One region of the Variovorax sp. OK605 genome, then DNA from elsewhere that is predicted to be linked to it. Evidence: riboswitches for the same ligand, from Rfam matches in the RefSeq annotation. Region 1 holds a riboswitch; the other holds the start of a gene.
The links. Region 1 has a riboswitch for manganese ahead of BM013_RS17155 (TMEM165/GDT1 family protein). Riboswitches for the same ligand answer to the same signal wherever they lie in the genome.

Region 1 (6,873 bases):
GGCGCGCCCAGCGCGGGAATCAGCACCAGCAGCGGCACCACGGCCAGGTCCTGGAACAGCAGCACGCCCATCACGCGCTTGCCGTGTTCGCTCTCGAGTTCGAGCCGCTCGGCCATCAGCTTGACCACGATGGCCGTGCTGCTCATGGTGAGCGCGCCCGACAGCGCCAGCGCGGTCTGCCAGCCCAGCCGCCACGACGGCGGCAGCCAGTGCGCGATGACCAGCGCGCCGATGGTGGCGATGGTCATCGTCAGCAGCACCTGCAGCAGGCCGAGCCCGAACACGTGCTTGCGCATCGCGCGCAGCTTGGGCAGGCTGAACTCCAGCCCGATCACGAACATGAGGAACACCACGCCGAACTCGCCCAGGTGCTGGATGCCTTCGGTGTTCTGCGCGAGCGCGAACGCGTGCGGTCCGATGAGCACACCCGCCGAGAGATAGCCGAGCATCGGCGGCAATTTCAGGGAACGGCAGGCCACCACGCCGATCACCGCGGCAAGGAGATACAACAGCGTGAGATCGAACGAAGACATGGGCGCCGATGCTAGAGCAATGTCCGTGCCCCGGGCTTCCACGGGACATGGCATGCCCCTGCATGGCCCGGCCCGTAAAATCGCCCGATGAGCTCCCGTCCCGCCCCGGCCCCCGTGGTCGACCCCGAAGCCATCCTCGCTCGGGCACGCCTCACCTTCGACATCGAAGCCGAAGCCGTTCACGGCTTGAAGACCCGCGTCGGTCCGAGCTTCGTCGACGCCGTGCGCAAGATCCTCGAGGTGCGCGGCCGCGTGGTCGTGATGGGGATGGGCAAGAGCGGCCACGTCGGCCGCAAGATCGCCGCCACCCTCGCCTCCACCGGCACGCCCGCGATGTTCGTGCACCCGGCCGAGGCCAGCCACGGCGACCTCGGCATGATCAAGTCGGTCGACCTGGTGCTGGCCATCTCCAACAGCGGCGAGGTCGACGAGCTCACCGTCATCCTGCCGGTCGTCAAGCGCCAGGGCGTGCCCCTGATCGCCATGACCGGCCGCCTCGAATCGACCCTGGCCCGCCATGCCGACATCGTCATCGACGCCGGCGTGTCCAAGGAAGCCTGCCCGCTCAACCTCGCCCCCACCGCGAGCACCACCGCCCAGATGGCGATGGGCGACGCGCTGGCCGTGGCGCTGCTCGACGCGCGCGGCTTCGGCTCGGAAGATTTCGCGCGCTCGCACCCGGGCGGCGCGCTCGGGCGCAAGCTGCTCACGCACGTGAGCGACGTGATGCGCTCGGGCGACGACGTGCCGCGCGTGGCACCCGACGCCAACGTCAGCGAGCTGATGCGCGCCATGAGCAACAAGGGCTTCGGCGCCGCGGCGGTGGTCGCGCCCGACGGCCGCGCGCTGGGCATCTTCACTGACGGCGACCTGCGCCGCCTGATCGAGGCCGGCGCCGACCTGCGCAGCCCCAGGGCCGCCGACGTGATGCACCACGACCCGCGCACCATCCGCGTGGACGCGCTGGCGGTGGAAGCCGCCGAGCTCATGGAGCAATGCGGCATCACCCGCCTGTTCGTGATCGACGGCGCGGGGGTGATCGTGGGCGCGATCAACACCACCGACCTGATGCGCGCGAAGGTCATCTGATGCCGCTCGAGTTCCAGGCCGAGACCCTGCTCGCCGCACAGGACGTGCGCATTGTTTTCTTCGACATCGACGGCGTGCTGACCGACGGCGGCGTGTACTTCACCGAGCACGGCGAGACGCTCAAGCGCTTCAGCATCCTCGACGGCTACGGCCTGAAGCTGCTGCGCAAGGCCGGCATCGTGCCTGCCGTGATCACCGGGCGCGACTCCAAGCCGCTGCGCGTGCGGCTCGAGGCGCTGGGCATCGAGCATGTGCGCTACGGCACCGAAGACAAGCTGCCCGCCGCGCAGGCCATGCTCGACCAGCTGGGCTTCAGCTGGGCGCAGGCCGCAGCCATCGGCGACGACTGGCCCGACCTGCCCGTGCTCACGCGCGTCGGCTTCGCGGCGGCGCCGGCCAACGCCCATGCCGAGGTGCGCAACATTGCGCGCTACGTGACCCAGGCGCGCGGCGGCGAAGGCGCGGCGCGCGAGTTCTGCGACCTGCTGCTCACGGCCTGCGGCCAGTACCGCGCCATGCTCGACGCGGCGCTGGGACCGAACCGGAGCCCGAACGCATGAGCACCGCGAAACGCGCGTGGGGCATGGCGCGCGACGTCATCGACCGCACCACGATCTACCTGCCGATCATCCTGACGGCCGCCGTTGCGCTGGGCACCTACTGGCTGGTGCGCAACGCGCCCAAGCTGCTGGAGCCCACGGCCAAGGTCGCGCCCACGCACGAGCCCGACTACTTCATGCGGGACTTCGTCATCAAGAACTTCCTGCCCAACGGCGACCTGCGCAGCGAACTGCACGGCGTCGAAGGGCGGCACTACCCGGACACCGACACCATGGAGGTCGACAAGGTGCGCATGCGCTCGGTGTCGCCCGAGGGCCTCGTGACCCGCGCAACGGCCGACCGCGGGTTGTCGAACTCCGACGGCAGCGAGATCCAGCTGTTCGGCAACGCCATCGTCATTCGCGAACCGTCGGTGAGCCCGAACGGCAAGGCCACGCCGCAGCTCGAGTTTCGCGGCGACTTCCTGCATGCTTATGTCGACACCGAGCGGGTCACGTCGAACAAGCCGGTCACGCTCATGCGCGGCACCGACCAATTCACCGGCGACACGCTCGACTACGACAACCTGAGCGGCGTGGCCAACCTGAACGGCCGCGTGCGCGGGGTGCTGATTCCGTCGGCCGCCAAGGCGGCCCCGGCCGCACCCGCCAAGAAACGCTGAAGAAGAAAAAAGAAAACCACCGCTGCATGACCACGTCCCCGCTTGTCTTCATCACCGGCGCCTCGAGCGGCATCGGCCAGGCCCTGGCCGCGAGCTTCCACGACGCGGGGTACCGGCTGGCGCTGGTCGCGCGCCGCACGGCGGAGATCGAATCGTGGGCTCAGGCGCGCCGGATCAGCGCGGACCGCTATCAAATCTACAGCGCCGACGTGGCGCAGACCGACAGCATCGTGGCCGCCGGCCATGCCTGCATCGCGCAGCAGGGGCTGCCTGACGTGGTCATCGCCAATGCCGGCATCAGCGTCGGCATCGACACCGGCGAGCGCTCCGACCTCGACGTGCTGGCGCAGACCTTCGCCACCAACAACGTCGGCCTGGCCGCGACCTTTCATCCGTTCGTGCGGGCCATGGAGCAGCGTGGCACCGGCCGGCTGGTGGGCATCGGCAGCGTGGCGTCGATCCGCGGGCTGCCGGGGCACGGGGCGTATTGCGCCAGCAAGGCGGGCGTGGTCGCGTACTGCGAGAGCCTGCGCGGCGAGCTGTTCAAGAGCGGGGTGAAGGTGGTCACGCTCTGCCCCGGATACATCGACACGCCGCTCACGCAGGGCAACCGCTATGGCATGCCCTTCCTCATGACGGCCGAGGACTTCGCGGCCCAGGCGCTGCGCGCCATCGAGGCGGGCACGAGCTACCGCGTGATCCCGTGGCAGATGGGCGTGGTCGCCAAGATCATGCGCATGCTGCCCAACGCCGTGCTCGACCGCGCCGTGCAAGGCCGCGAGCGCAAGAAGCGCAGCGGCGAAGCCTGAGGGCGCGCCGGACCAGGCCGGGCCTGGCGGGCCGCACAGGCTGCCGGCCATGAAAAAAGGCTCCCGAGGGAGCCTTTCGTCTTTGGGGGCCTGGAAGCGCAGGGCTCAGTAGCCACTGTTGCCGCCGCCATAGCCGCCACCACCACCACCACCGCTGCGACCACCGCCGCCACCGCCGCGGGGACCGGCACCGTAGGGGCTGCGGAAACCGCCATCGCCACCACCGCCGCCGCCGCCACTGCGGCCACCGCCACCGCCGCCGTAACCGCCACCGCCGGAGCGGCCACCGCCGCCGCCGCTGCGATCGCCGCCACCACCACCGTAGCCACCACCGCCGCCGCCGTAGCCACCGCCACCACCGCCGCCATAACCACCGCCGCCACCACCGTAGCCGCCGCCGCCACCGCTGCGCGGGGGACGTGCTTCCATGGGACGTGCTTCGTTGACGACGACGCTGCGGCCGCCCAGGGGCTGGCCGTTCATGCCGGTGATGGCTGCCTGTGCTTCCGCGTCACTGCCCATCTCGACGAAGCCGAAGCCCTTCGAGCGGCCGGTGTCACGTTCCATCATGACCTTGGCGCTGGTCACTGCGCCGAACTGCCCGAAGGCCTGTTCGAGATCTCCGTCGCGCACCGAGTAAGGCAGGTTGCCGACGTACAGTTTGTTGCCCATCGAGGGACTCCTATAAACACATCAAGAAAAGCGATGGAGTCCCGAAAGCATCACTCAAACGAGAGCCGTCGAGTCGCGCGAAACTGACCGATCACCGAACTGACTCCCGACCAAAATGAAGAGGGAGGCTCGTGCATTATGGGGGAAATATCAAAAATGCAAGCGGGAAATTGCGTCTTGAGGTAGCACCTTCAAAAGCACCTGGAAGCTAGCGCACGCTTACGGCTTGGAGGGGCGCTTTCGATACGGTGTGTAGAATCCGCCCCGTCATTGGGGAGTAGCCGCCTTCCGATCTGCGAGAAGGGCCCGCGTCAACAGACTTGTCCTGCCCCACACGGGACATGGCGCGTGCAGTGAACATACCTGGCGAGACCTTTGACCATGCAACTTCGGAAAAAAATGGCCGAAGGGTGTTGCATGGTCAATTGCGTCCTTCGGCCTAAGGAACCCCACGTTCATCATGGAAGCTTTTCTCGTTGCAACCGGCGTAGTTGCGCTCGCCGAAATGGGCGACAAGACCCAACTCCTGGCACTCTTGCTCGCGGCCCGTTTCAGGAAACCCTGGCCCATCGTCCTCGGCATCTTCGTTGCCACCATCATCAACCACGCGTTGGCGGGTGCGGTCGGCAACTACATCACGCGCTGGCTCGGGCCCGAGGTGCTGCGCTGGATCCTCGGCGGCTCGTTCATCGCCATGGCCGCCTGGATGCTGATTCCCGACAAGCTCGACGACGACGACGCCCCCGGCGTGTCGAAGTTCGGCGTCTTCGGCACCACCGTGATCGCCTTCTTCCTGGCCGAGATGGGCGACAAGACCCAGATCGCCACCGTCATGCTGGCCGCGCGCTTCACGCACGACTACTTCTGGGTGGTGGCCGGCACCACGCTGGGCATGATGCTGGCCAATGCGCCGGTGGTGTGGCTCGGCGAAAAGATCGTGCGGCGCGTGCCGATCAAGCTGGTGCACGGCATCTCGGCCGCGATCTTCCTGGTGCTGGGCATCATCATGATCATCGGCTGGTAGGCTGCCGATGAGACGGGGCGATATACTGCCCCTCGCGCCGATTTGCTACAGCTTGCGGGCGCTTTATAAATTCAGCTAAAGACAGGCGCGGCAGACCCGGCTCGTTTTTGGCGAGGCCGGGTTTTTTCATTCATGTCGTCGTCACCACCTTTGGTCGTCACCTCGCAGTCGATGCAGTTCGCGGGCCCCCTGGCCTTGCGCAGCGGCGCATCGATCAGCGACTACACGCTCGCCTACGAAACCTACGGCACCCTGAACGCCGAGCGCAGCAATGCGGTGCTGGTGTGCCATGCGCTCAACGCCTCGCACCACGTCGCGGGCGTCTACGAGGGCCAGGCCCGCTCCGAGGGCTGGTGGGACAACATGGTGGGGCCGGGCAAGCCGGTGGACACCGACCGCTTCTTCGTGATCGGCGTGAACAACCTCGGCTCCTGCTTCGGCTCGACCGGCCCGATGCACGTGAACCCCGCCACCGGCCGCGTCTACGGCGCCGACTTCCCGGTGGTGACCGTCGAAGACTGGGTCGACGCCCAGGCCGAGCTGCTGAACGCGCTGGGCATCGAGACGCTCGCGGCCGTCATGGGCGGCAGCCTCGGCGGCATGCAGGCGCTGTCTTGGACGCTGCAGTACCCGCAGCGCGTGCGCCACGCCGTGGTAGTGGCCAGCGCGCCCAACCTCACGGCCGAGAACATCGCCTTCAACGAGGTGGCGCGCCGCGCCATCGTGACCGACCCCGACTTCCACGGCGGCCACTTCTACGAACACGGCGCGATCCCCAAGCGCGGCCTGCGCATCGCGCGAATGATCGGCCACATCACCTACCTGAGCGACGACGTGATGAACACCAAGTTCGGCCGCATCCTGCGCAGCGCCGTCGAAGGTGAGGCCGCGGCGCTCGACTACCGCTATTCCACGCAGGACGTGGAGTTCCAGATCGAGAGCTACCTGCGCTACCAGGGCGACAAGTTCAGCGAGTACTTCGACGCCAACACCTACCTGCTGATCACGCGCGCGCTCGACTACTTCGACCCCGCGCGCAGCCATGGCGGCAAGCTCAGCACCGCCTTCGCGCAGGCCAGCGCCAAGTTCCTGCTCGTGAGCTTCAAGACCGACTGGCGCTTCTCGCCCGCGCGCAGCCGCGAGCTGGTGAAGGCGCTGCTCGACAACCGCCGCAACGTGAGCTACGCGGAGATCGACGCGCCGCACGGCCACGACGCCTTCCTGCTCGACGACGTGCGCTACATGGGCGTGGTGCGTTCCTATTTCGATCGCGTCGCCAAGGAGTTCCAGCAATGAGCGACCTCGACCACCAGCGGCTGATCGCCGAACTCGTGCCGCAGGGCGCGCGCGTGCTCGACCTCGGCTGCGGCGACGGCGCCCTGCTCGACCTGCTGCAGCGCGAGCGCGGCTGCACCGGCTACGGCGTGGAGATTGCCGACGGCAACGTGCTGCAGTGCATCCGCCGCGGCGTCGACGTGATCCAGCTCAACCTCGACGAAGGCCTCGCGATGTTCGACGACGCCT
Region 2 (6,873 bases), on a different contig from region 1:
ACTTCGTCCTGCGGGCGCGCGGCGCGCCATGTCGTCACGAAGCGGTGGCCGAGGCGGCGCGAATGCGAGCCGTGCGCGTGGGTGCCTGACAGGCCGGGGCGGGCGCTGGCGTCGATGTGGAGCAGGGTGGTCATGGCGGGGTCCTTGGTGCGGAGTTGCGGAGTAGGTGGATGAGATGGATGAGGTGAATTCAGCTGTCTGCTTGACACGGTTCCCAATCTATCCAAGCATCCGGAGCGCGACAAACGACGAATTCTTTGCGCCGCTGAAAAATAAATTCATCCATGGCCAACCTGCGTCAACTCCCGCCGCTGGCCGCGTTGCGTGCCTTCGAGGCCGCCGCGCGGCATTGCAGCGCCAAGCTCGCGGCGAGCGAACTCTCGGTCACGCCCACGGCCATCAGCCACCAGGTGCGGCAGCTGGAAGACGCGCTGGGCGTGGCGCTCTTCATCCGCCAGCCGCGGCAACTGGTGCTCACGCCGCAGGGCAGGGAACTGCAGGCGGTGCTGAGCGAGTCGTTCAACGCCATGGCCCATGCGGTGGCCCGGCTGCGCGCGCCGCCGCAGCGCCAGGCCATCACGCTGTCGGCCACGCCGGCGGTGGCGGCGCGCTGGCTGCTGCCGCGCGTGAGCGGCCTGCGCGCGCTGCATCCGCGGCTCGACCTGCGCATTCACGCGTCGCACGAGGCGGTTGCGCTCGACGGCGTCACGGCCGACATCGCCATCCGCTACGGCAAGGGCCAGTGGCCCGGCATGGTGGCCGAGAAGCTGTTCGACAACGTCTTCGCACCCGCCTGCAGCCCCGCGCTCAAGCTGCGTCGACGCGGCGACCTGAGGCGGCACACGCTGCTGCATTTTTTGCTGCCCGGCAGCAGGAGCCAACCCGGTACCTGGGCCGCGTGGCAGCAGCAAGCGCAGGTGCCCGGGCTCGATGTGTCGGCGGGGCCGGTGTTCTCCGACGAGACCCACACGGTGTCGGCCGCGCTGCAAGGGCAGGGCGTGGCGTTGATGAGCCTGGCCTTGATTGCCGACGAGTTGCGCGCCGGCAACCTCGTGCAGCCCTTCGGCCCGCAGTTGCCGGGCCTGCCGTTCCACTTGGTGTGCCCGCAGGCGCGGCGCGAGGAGCCCGCGGTGGCGGCGGTGTTCGAGTGGGTGCTGGGCCTGCAGCCGTTGGGCGGCGAGGTTTGACCCGATGCAGGGGGCGCGCTAGGATGGTTTTCATGTTCGCTCCTGCATCCCCGTCGATCCGCCCCGCGCACGCCTGCTGTGCCCGCGTGCCTAGGGGTGCTTGCGCTTAGCGATCCAGTTCAAGTCCGCATCCCCGATGGCCACCCGTTGCAAGACCGGTGGCCTTTTTGTTTTCCACGTTTCTTCAACTTCAGGAAAGTCCCCATGTCCCTTGCCTTGTACGACACCTGGTCGCGCACCGTGCGGCCCTTCACGCCGCTGCAACCCGGGCATGTGGGCCTGTACTGCTGCGGGCCGACGGTGTACGACCACGCGCACATCGGCAACCTGCGGACCTACGTGTTCGAGGACGTGCTGCGCCGCGTGCTCGAGCTGAACGGCTACAGCGTGCGGCATGTCGTCAACATCACCGACGTCGGGCATCTGGTGTCCGACGCTGACGAGGGCGAGGACAAGATGGAGAAGGGCAGCCGGCGCGCCGGCGAGTCCGCGTGGGCCATCGCCCAGCGCTATACCGCCGCGTTCCAGGCCGACTGGCGCGCGTTGAACCTGCTGGAGCCCGCCGAGTGGCCGCGTGCCACCGACCACATTCCCGAGCAGTTGGTGTTCATCGAGGCACTGGAGCGCAAGGGCTTCACCTACGGGACCTCCGACGGCATCTACTTCGACACGACCCGCCAAGACGGCTACGGTCATCTGGCCCGCCTCGACCGCGCGGGCCTGTGGGCCGGGATGCGGGTGGCGATGGGGGAGAAGCGCAACGTCTCGGACTTCGCGCTCTGGAAGTTCAGTCCGCCGGCCTCAAGGCGCCAGATGGAATGGGACAGCCCCTGGGGCCGCGGCTTTCCCGGCTGGCACATCGAGTGCTCGGCCATGTCGGCGAAGTACCTGGGCCCGTGGTTCGACATTCATTGCGGCGGTGAAGACCATGTCGCGGTGCATCACAGCAACGAGATCGCGCAGACGCAGGCCTGCCACGGCACCCGGCTCGCCAACTTCTGGATGCACGGCCACTTCCTCACGCTCGACGACCGGAAGATGGCCAAGACGGACGGCGACTTCCTGCGCCTGCAGACGTTGATCGACCAGGGCACCGACCCGATGGCCTACCGCTACCTGTGCCTCAGCGCGCACTACCGCAGCACCTTGCGCTACACCGACGAAGCCATCCACGCGGCGCAATCCGCCCTGGACCGGCTGCGCAAGGCCTACGCAGGCTGGCCGCTCGGCGGCACCGCGGATGAGGGCTTCGTGGCGCGCTTCAATGCGGAGGTCAACCAGGACCTGAACCTGCCGCGTGCGTTGGCCGTGGTGTGGGCGCTGGTGCGCAGCGATCTGCCGCCCGAGGTACGACGCGCCACCGTGGACCATGCCGACACCGTGCTCGGGTTGCGATTGAGCGGGTGGGCCGCGCCCGCGCTGGCGATCCCCGAGGACATCGCCGCCCTGTTCGCGCAACGCCAGGCGGCGCGCGACGCCAGGGACTGGGCGCAGGCGGACCGTCTTCGGGCGGTGTTGAAGGCCCGGGGGTGGCAGGTGGAGGACGGCGCAAGTAAGTAGCAGTCACCCAGCCCGTCAAGTGGTGAGGTGGCAACACCCCCGAAGGATTTTTCTGTTGTCGATAACAAAGTCACAAAATAATCTGATTGCTCTTTTGGCCGTTGGCGCCTTGAAACAAATCTCAGGCGTGTTGAGTACCTAAAGACTACTATCCAAGGCATTAGAGAAGACAAGGATTCCTATGGAGACATACCCGACCCTGCGCCAAGCCACAGGCGTTGCCCGCACCCTCAGCAAACGTTCGTCATGCACCATGGTGGTCTATCGCATGGGAGAAGAAAAGTACGTGGCTGCGCATGCCACCGACCGCGTGGAGGGCGGCGCCATCGAGGGGGTGTACCGCGATGGCTACGTCGTGAAGACCTTGCTGACCAAGAAGACCTGAGCGCCGCACCCCGCGTTCCGGTCGATTCGACAAGCCTCCTGCGGGAGGCTTTTTCGTGGGCGCCCCACAAAGCCCTACCGCCAGGGCAGGCGCTGTCACGGGACGGTGGCGCGAGCTCATCTAGAATTGCACCTCCCTTGGGGAGTAGCCGGCTTCCGGACTTCGGAAGCGCTCGCGTCAACATACTCGGATCGCACCTTGCGACCGTGGCGCGAGCAGCCGAAAGGTTGGCGAGACCAGCGGTGCATGAACGCGGCTTTGGCCGGCGGGTTCGTGTGCCGCGGCGTCTTGAACCGGCCTTGCTTGCTACTTCCAACATGAACATCGCCTCCACGATTCTTCTTGCATTCGCCATGTCGACGGATGCTTTCGCCGCTGCTGTCGGCAAAGGCGCGGCCCTGCGCAAACCCTCCTGGCGCGAAGCCCTGCGCACCGGGCTCATCTTCGGCGTCATCGAGGCGCTGACCCCCGTCATCGGCTGGGCCGCCGGGCTGGCTGCCGCCAGCTACGTCGCGCGGTGGGACCACTGGATTGCCGTGACGCTGCTCAGCGTGCTGGGCCTGCGGATGATCTGGGCCGGCTTCGGCGCGCCCGACGCGATCGACGAGAAGCCCAGCCGCAACACCTTCTGGACCCTGGCCATCACCGGCTTCGCCACCAGCATCGACGCGATGGCGGTGGGCGTCGGCCTGGCCTTCATCAACGTCAACATCGCCTGGACCGCGCTGGCCATCGGCCTGGCGACGTTCACCATGGTCACGCTCGGCGTGATGGTGGGGCGCGTGCTGGGCGCGGTGGTCGGCAAGCGCGCGGAGATTCTGGGCGGTGTGGTGCTGATCGGGATCGGGTTCCTGATCCTCTATGAGCACCTGAACGGCATGGCTTGAGCGACGTCGGCACGGCCCTGGCCAGTATCCTTGCCGGGTCGTCCATCCACCCGCACCGCGCCTCATGATCGAAAGCACGCTCCCCGATTTCAAGTTGCCCGAAGCCGAGGACGACTACGACCGCCGCCTGCTGGCGGATGTCACCCGCATCGGCTGGCACCACGTGCATGTCGAGGGCGATGGCGACGGGCCGGCCTTCGCTTTCTCGCTGGGCTTCTACGCCAACTACCGCCAGCCCGAAGTCATCGTCTTCGGCCTTCCGCCGAAGACGGCCCAGCAGTTCCTGAACATCGTGGCCGTCAAGGTCGCGGGCGCCGGCGAAGCGCTTGTTCCGTTCAAGGCCTACGAAGACATCGCCGAGGGCGTACGCATCGCCTTCGTGCCGGTCGCACGGCGGCACTACCCCGAATACCTCGGCTACGCGGGTTGGTTCTATGCGTCGATCAAGGCCGACCTGCCGGTGCTGCAGATGGTGTGGCCCGACAGGCAAGGTCTCTTTCCTTGGGAGCAGGGCTGGGACACCAGCTTCGCATCCGCGCAGCCGCTGCTGTGCGACAAGGAAGACCAGCCCGCCGGCGCCGACGCCGGCGATGCCTGGCCCTTCGACAGCCCGCCGAACGTCATGTGCTTCACGGTGCGCGGCATCCTCGAAGACGCGAAGCCGATCCTCATGGTGTCCCGGGACGAGGAAGACGGCGCCTGGCAGTTCCTGACCGGCGACGCGTTCGAGATGGCCGACGCGAAGCTCGTCTCGCTGCAGAGCATGGTCGAGCGCGACGCGAGCCTTCGGGCACTGGCCGACATGCCCGCGGGCTGGATGGCATGGCGCGAGAGCCCGGCGTCGGCGTGGAGCCGGCAGGCGCAGAGCCAGCAGACGGACGACTGAACGACGACCGAGCGCCGGGGCTGCGCGCCGCGCTTGCCTTGCTCTTACTGCGAACTCGGCACGGCCTGCATCAGCAGTGTCAGCGCCTTGCGCAGGCTCGCGACCGAAGCCTGCTCGCCCTTGTCGTAGCCCATGCGAACCACCACGAGGTCGTGCGACGGCACGATCAGCACCACCTGTCCGCCGGCACCGAGCATGTAGTAGGCCGTGGTCGGCACGGGCCACGTGCTGGTGCCGTTGAGCCAGAAGAAACCGCCGTAGATCGGGCGCTTGTCCGCGGCCCAGGCCGGTGCGAGCGTGCTCACGAACTTGACGAAACCTTCGGGCAGCAGGCGCTCGCCGTTCCACACGCCGTCCTGCAGGTAGAGGTTGGCCAGCCGCGCCCAGTCGCGCGCCGACATGAAGTCGTAGCCCTGCGCCAGGAAGTTGCCGTAGGGGTCGGTCTCCAGCGTCATGGTGCGGATGCCGATCTTGTCGAACAGCGCGCGCTGCGGGAACGACAGGTATTCTTCGCCGCGTTTCTCGACCGCGAGCCGGACCAGGTAGTTCGCCAGCACCGGGTCGGTGTTGCGGTAGCGCCCGACAGTGTTCGGCGGCCATTGCTGCGGACGGGTGGCCGCGTAGTTGAACGCATTGATGCGCCCGGTGTAGAAGTAGATGTGATCGGGGTAGGTGCCGTTGGGGTCGAAGTCGGGATCGTCCGGCGCCTTGATGCGCAGCCCGCTCGACATGTGCAGGATGTCGGAGATGCGGATCTCCTTGCGCTTGTCGCCGTCCGCTTGCCACTCCGGAATGGGCGCGCGCTGGTCGAGCTGGTATTCGCCCTGCTTGATGAGCGTGCCCAGCAAGGTGGCGGTCACGCTCTTGCCCATCGACCACGACTCCAGCGGCGTCGTCGCATTGATGCCGCTCATGTAGCGCTCGCCGACGACGCGTCCCTTGTGCGTGACGACGAAGGCGGCCGTATAGGCCTGCGGCACTTCGAAGGCGGCGTCGACCGCCTGGCCCAGCTTCGTGGCGTCGATGCCGGGCGCGGCTCCCGCGGGCATCACGTTGCCCATCGGCCAGTCCTGCGTCGCGGGATCGGGGAGGGTGCTGGTGACGGTCACGGGCGTGAAGAACACGCCGTCCTTGCCGGGCGGCAGCGTGATGCAGCCTTGCGAGCCGAAGTAGCGCGCCACCAGCGTCGTCCCGTTCGGCATGGTGATGCGAACTTCCTTCTTCGCGCGATCGACCACCGGCTTGCCGACCTTGCTGCGCTGCGCGTACGGGCCGGTGAAGTAGCCGACGCTCTCCGCGGCAACATCGGGGTCGAGGCCGGTGATGAATGCGGCGGAGCACATGGCCTTGGCGTAGCCCGACGTGTTGAGCTCCAGCGGATCTCCGGGCGGCGGAACGTAAGGGGTGTCGAGTTCGTAGGTTCTCGCGCGTGCGATGAGCGCTTCGCGTGCCGGCAACTCGGGCGCTGGCGCTCCGGTTGCGGGTGGTGCGACGCCTGTGCCGAAGCCGACGCCGATGCCTCCTCCGCCACCGCCCCCACCACCGCCTCCGCATGAGGTCAAAGCTATTACAAGAAGCGCACCTGTTGCAATGGCAAGAGGGACGCGGGCAATCCTCGTCATGAACTCTCCTCGTTTTTTTGTTGGCACGTGAGTCTCTCCAAAGGTGTGACGAAGTGCAAGCCTTGCGTTCAGCTTGTGCTCAGTCTCCTGCAGCCTGCGAAACGATCCAGTCCCACACCGCACGAACCGGCGCTTCGTTCTCCCGCCCATTGGCCACCGCCAGAAAGTAGCTGCCCGTATCGAGCGCAGGTCCGAAGGGCTGCACGAGCGCGCCGCTGCGGATCTCCGGCGCCGACAGCGTGAGGCTCAGCAGCGCAACGCCGTGCCCGCCGAGCGCGGCAAGCATCGCGTGCGATTCGTCGGAGAACGACAGCGCCGCTGACTTCATCGCGCGGCCCCTCGGCGG

Region 2: it holds a riboswitch for manganese, as region 1 does, so the genes downstream of both, mntP (manganese efflux pump MntP) here and BM013_RS17155 (TMEM165/GDT1 family protein) in region 1, are expected to answer to the same signal.

The regions. Positions count from the first base shown of each region.
Region 1 is NZ_FOWL01000006.1:111,539-118,411, forward strand. It holds gene BM013_RS17125 (monovalent cation:proton antiporter family protein) at 1-533, opposite strand, end outside; gene BM013_RS17130 (KpsF/GutQ family sugar-phosphate isomerase) at 621-1,622, shown strand; gene BM013_RS17135 (KdsC family phosphatase) at 1,622-2,182, shown strand; gene lptC (LPS export ABC transporter periplasmic protein LptC) at 2,179-2,844, shown strand; gene BM013_RS17145 (SDR family oxidoreductase) at 2,871-3,653, shown strand; gene BM013_RS17150 (RNA recognition motif domain-containing protein) at 3,759-4,325, opposite strand; yybP-ykoY riboswitch at 4,586-4,751, shown strand; gene BM013_RS17155 (TMEM165/GDT1 family protein) at 4,786-5,349, shown strand; gene BM013_RS17160 (homoserine O-succinyltransferase MetX) at 5,482-6,645, shown strand; gene metW (methionine biosynthesis protein MetW) at 6,642-6,873, shown strand, end outside.
Region 2 is NZ_FOWL01000001.1:187,549-194,421, forward strand. It holds gene BM013_RS00895 (FMN-dependent NADH-azoreductase) at 1-134, opposite strand, end outside; gene BM013_RS00900 (LysR substrate-binding domain-containing protein) at 285-1,187, shown strand; gene cysS (cysteine--tRNA ligase) at 1,392-2,747, shown strand; yybP-ykoY riboswitch at 3,264-3,444, shown strand; gene mntP (manganese efflux pump MntP) at 3,450-4,019, shown strand; gene BM013_RS41615 (DUF4262 domain-containing protein) at 4,084-4,905, shown strand; gene BM013_RS00920 (serine hydrolase domain-containing protein) at 4,950-6,362, opposite strand; gene BM013_RS00925 (LysR substrate-binding domain-containing protein) at 6,607-6,873, opposite strand, start outside.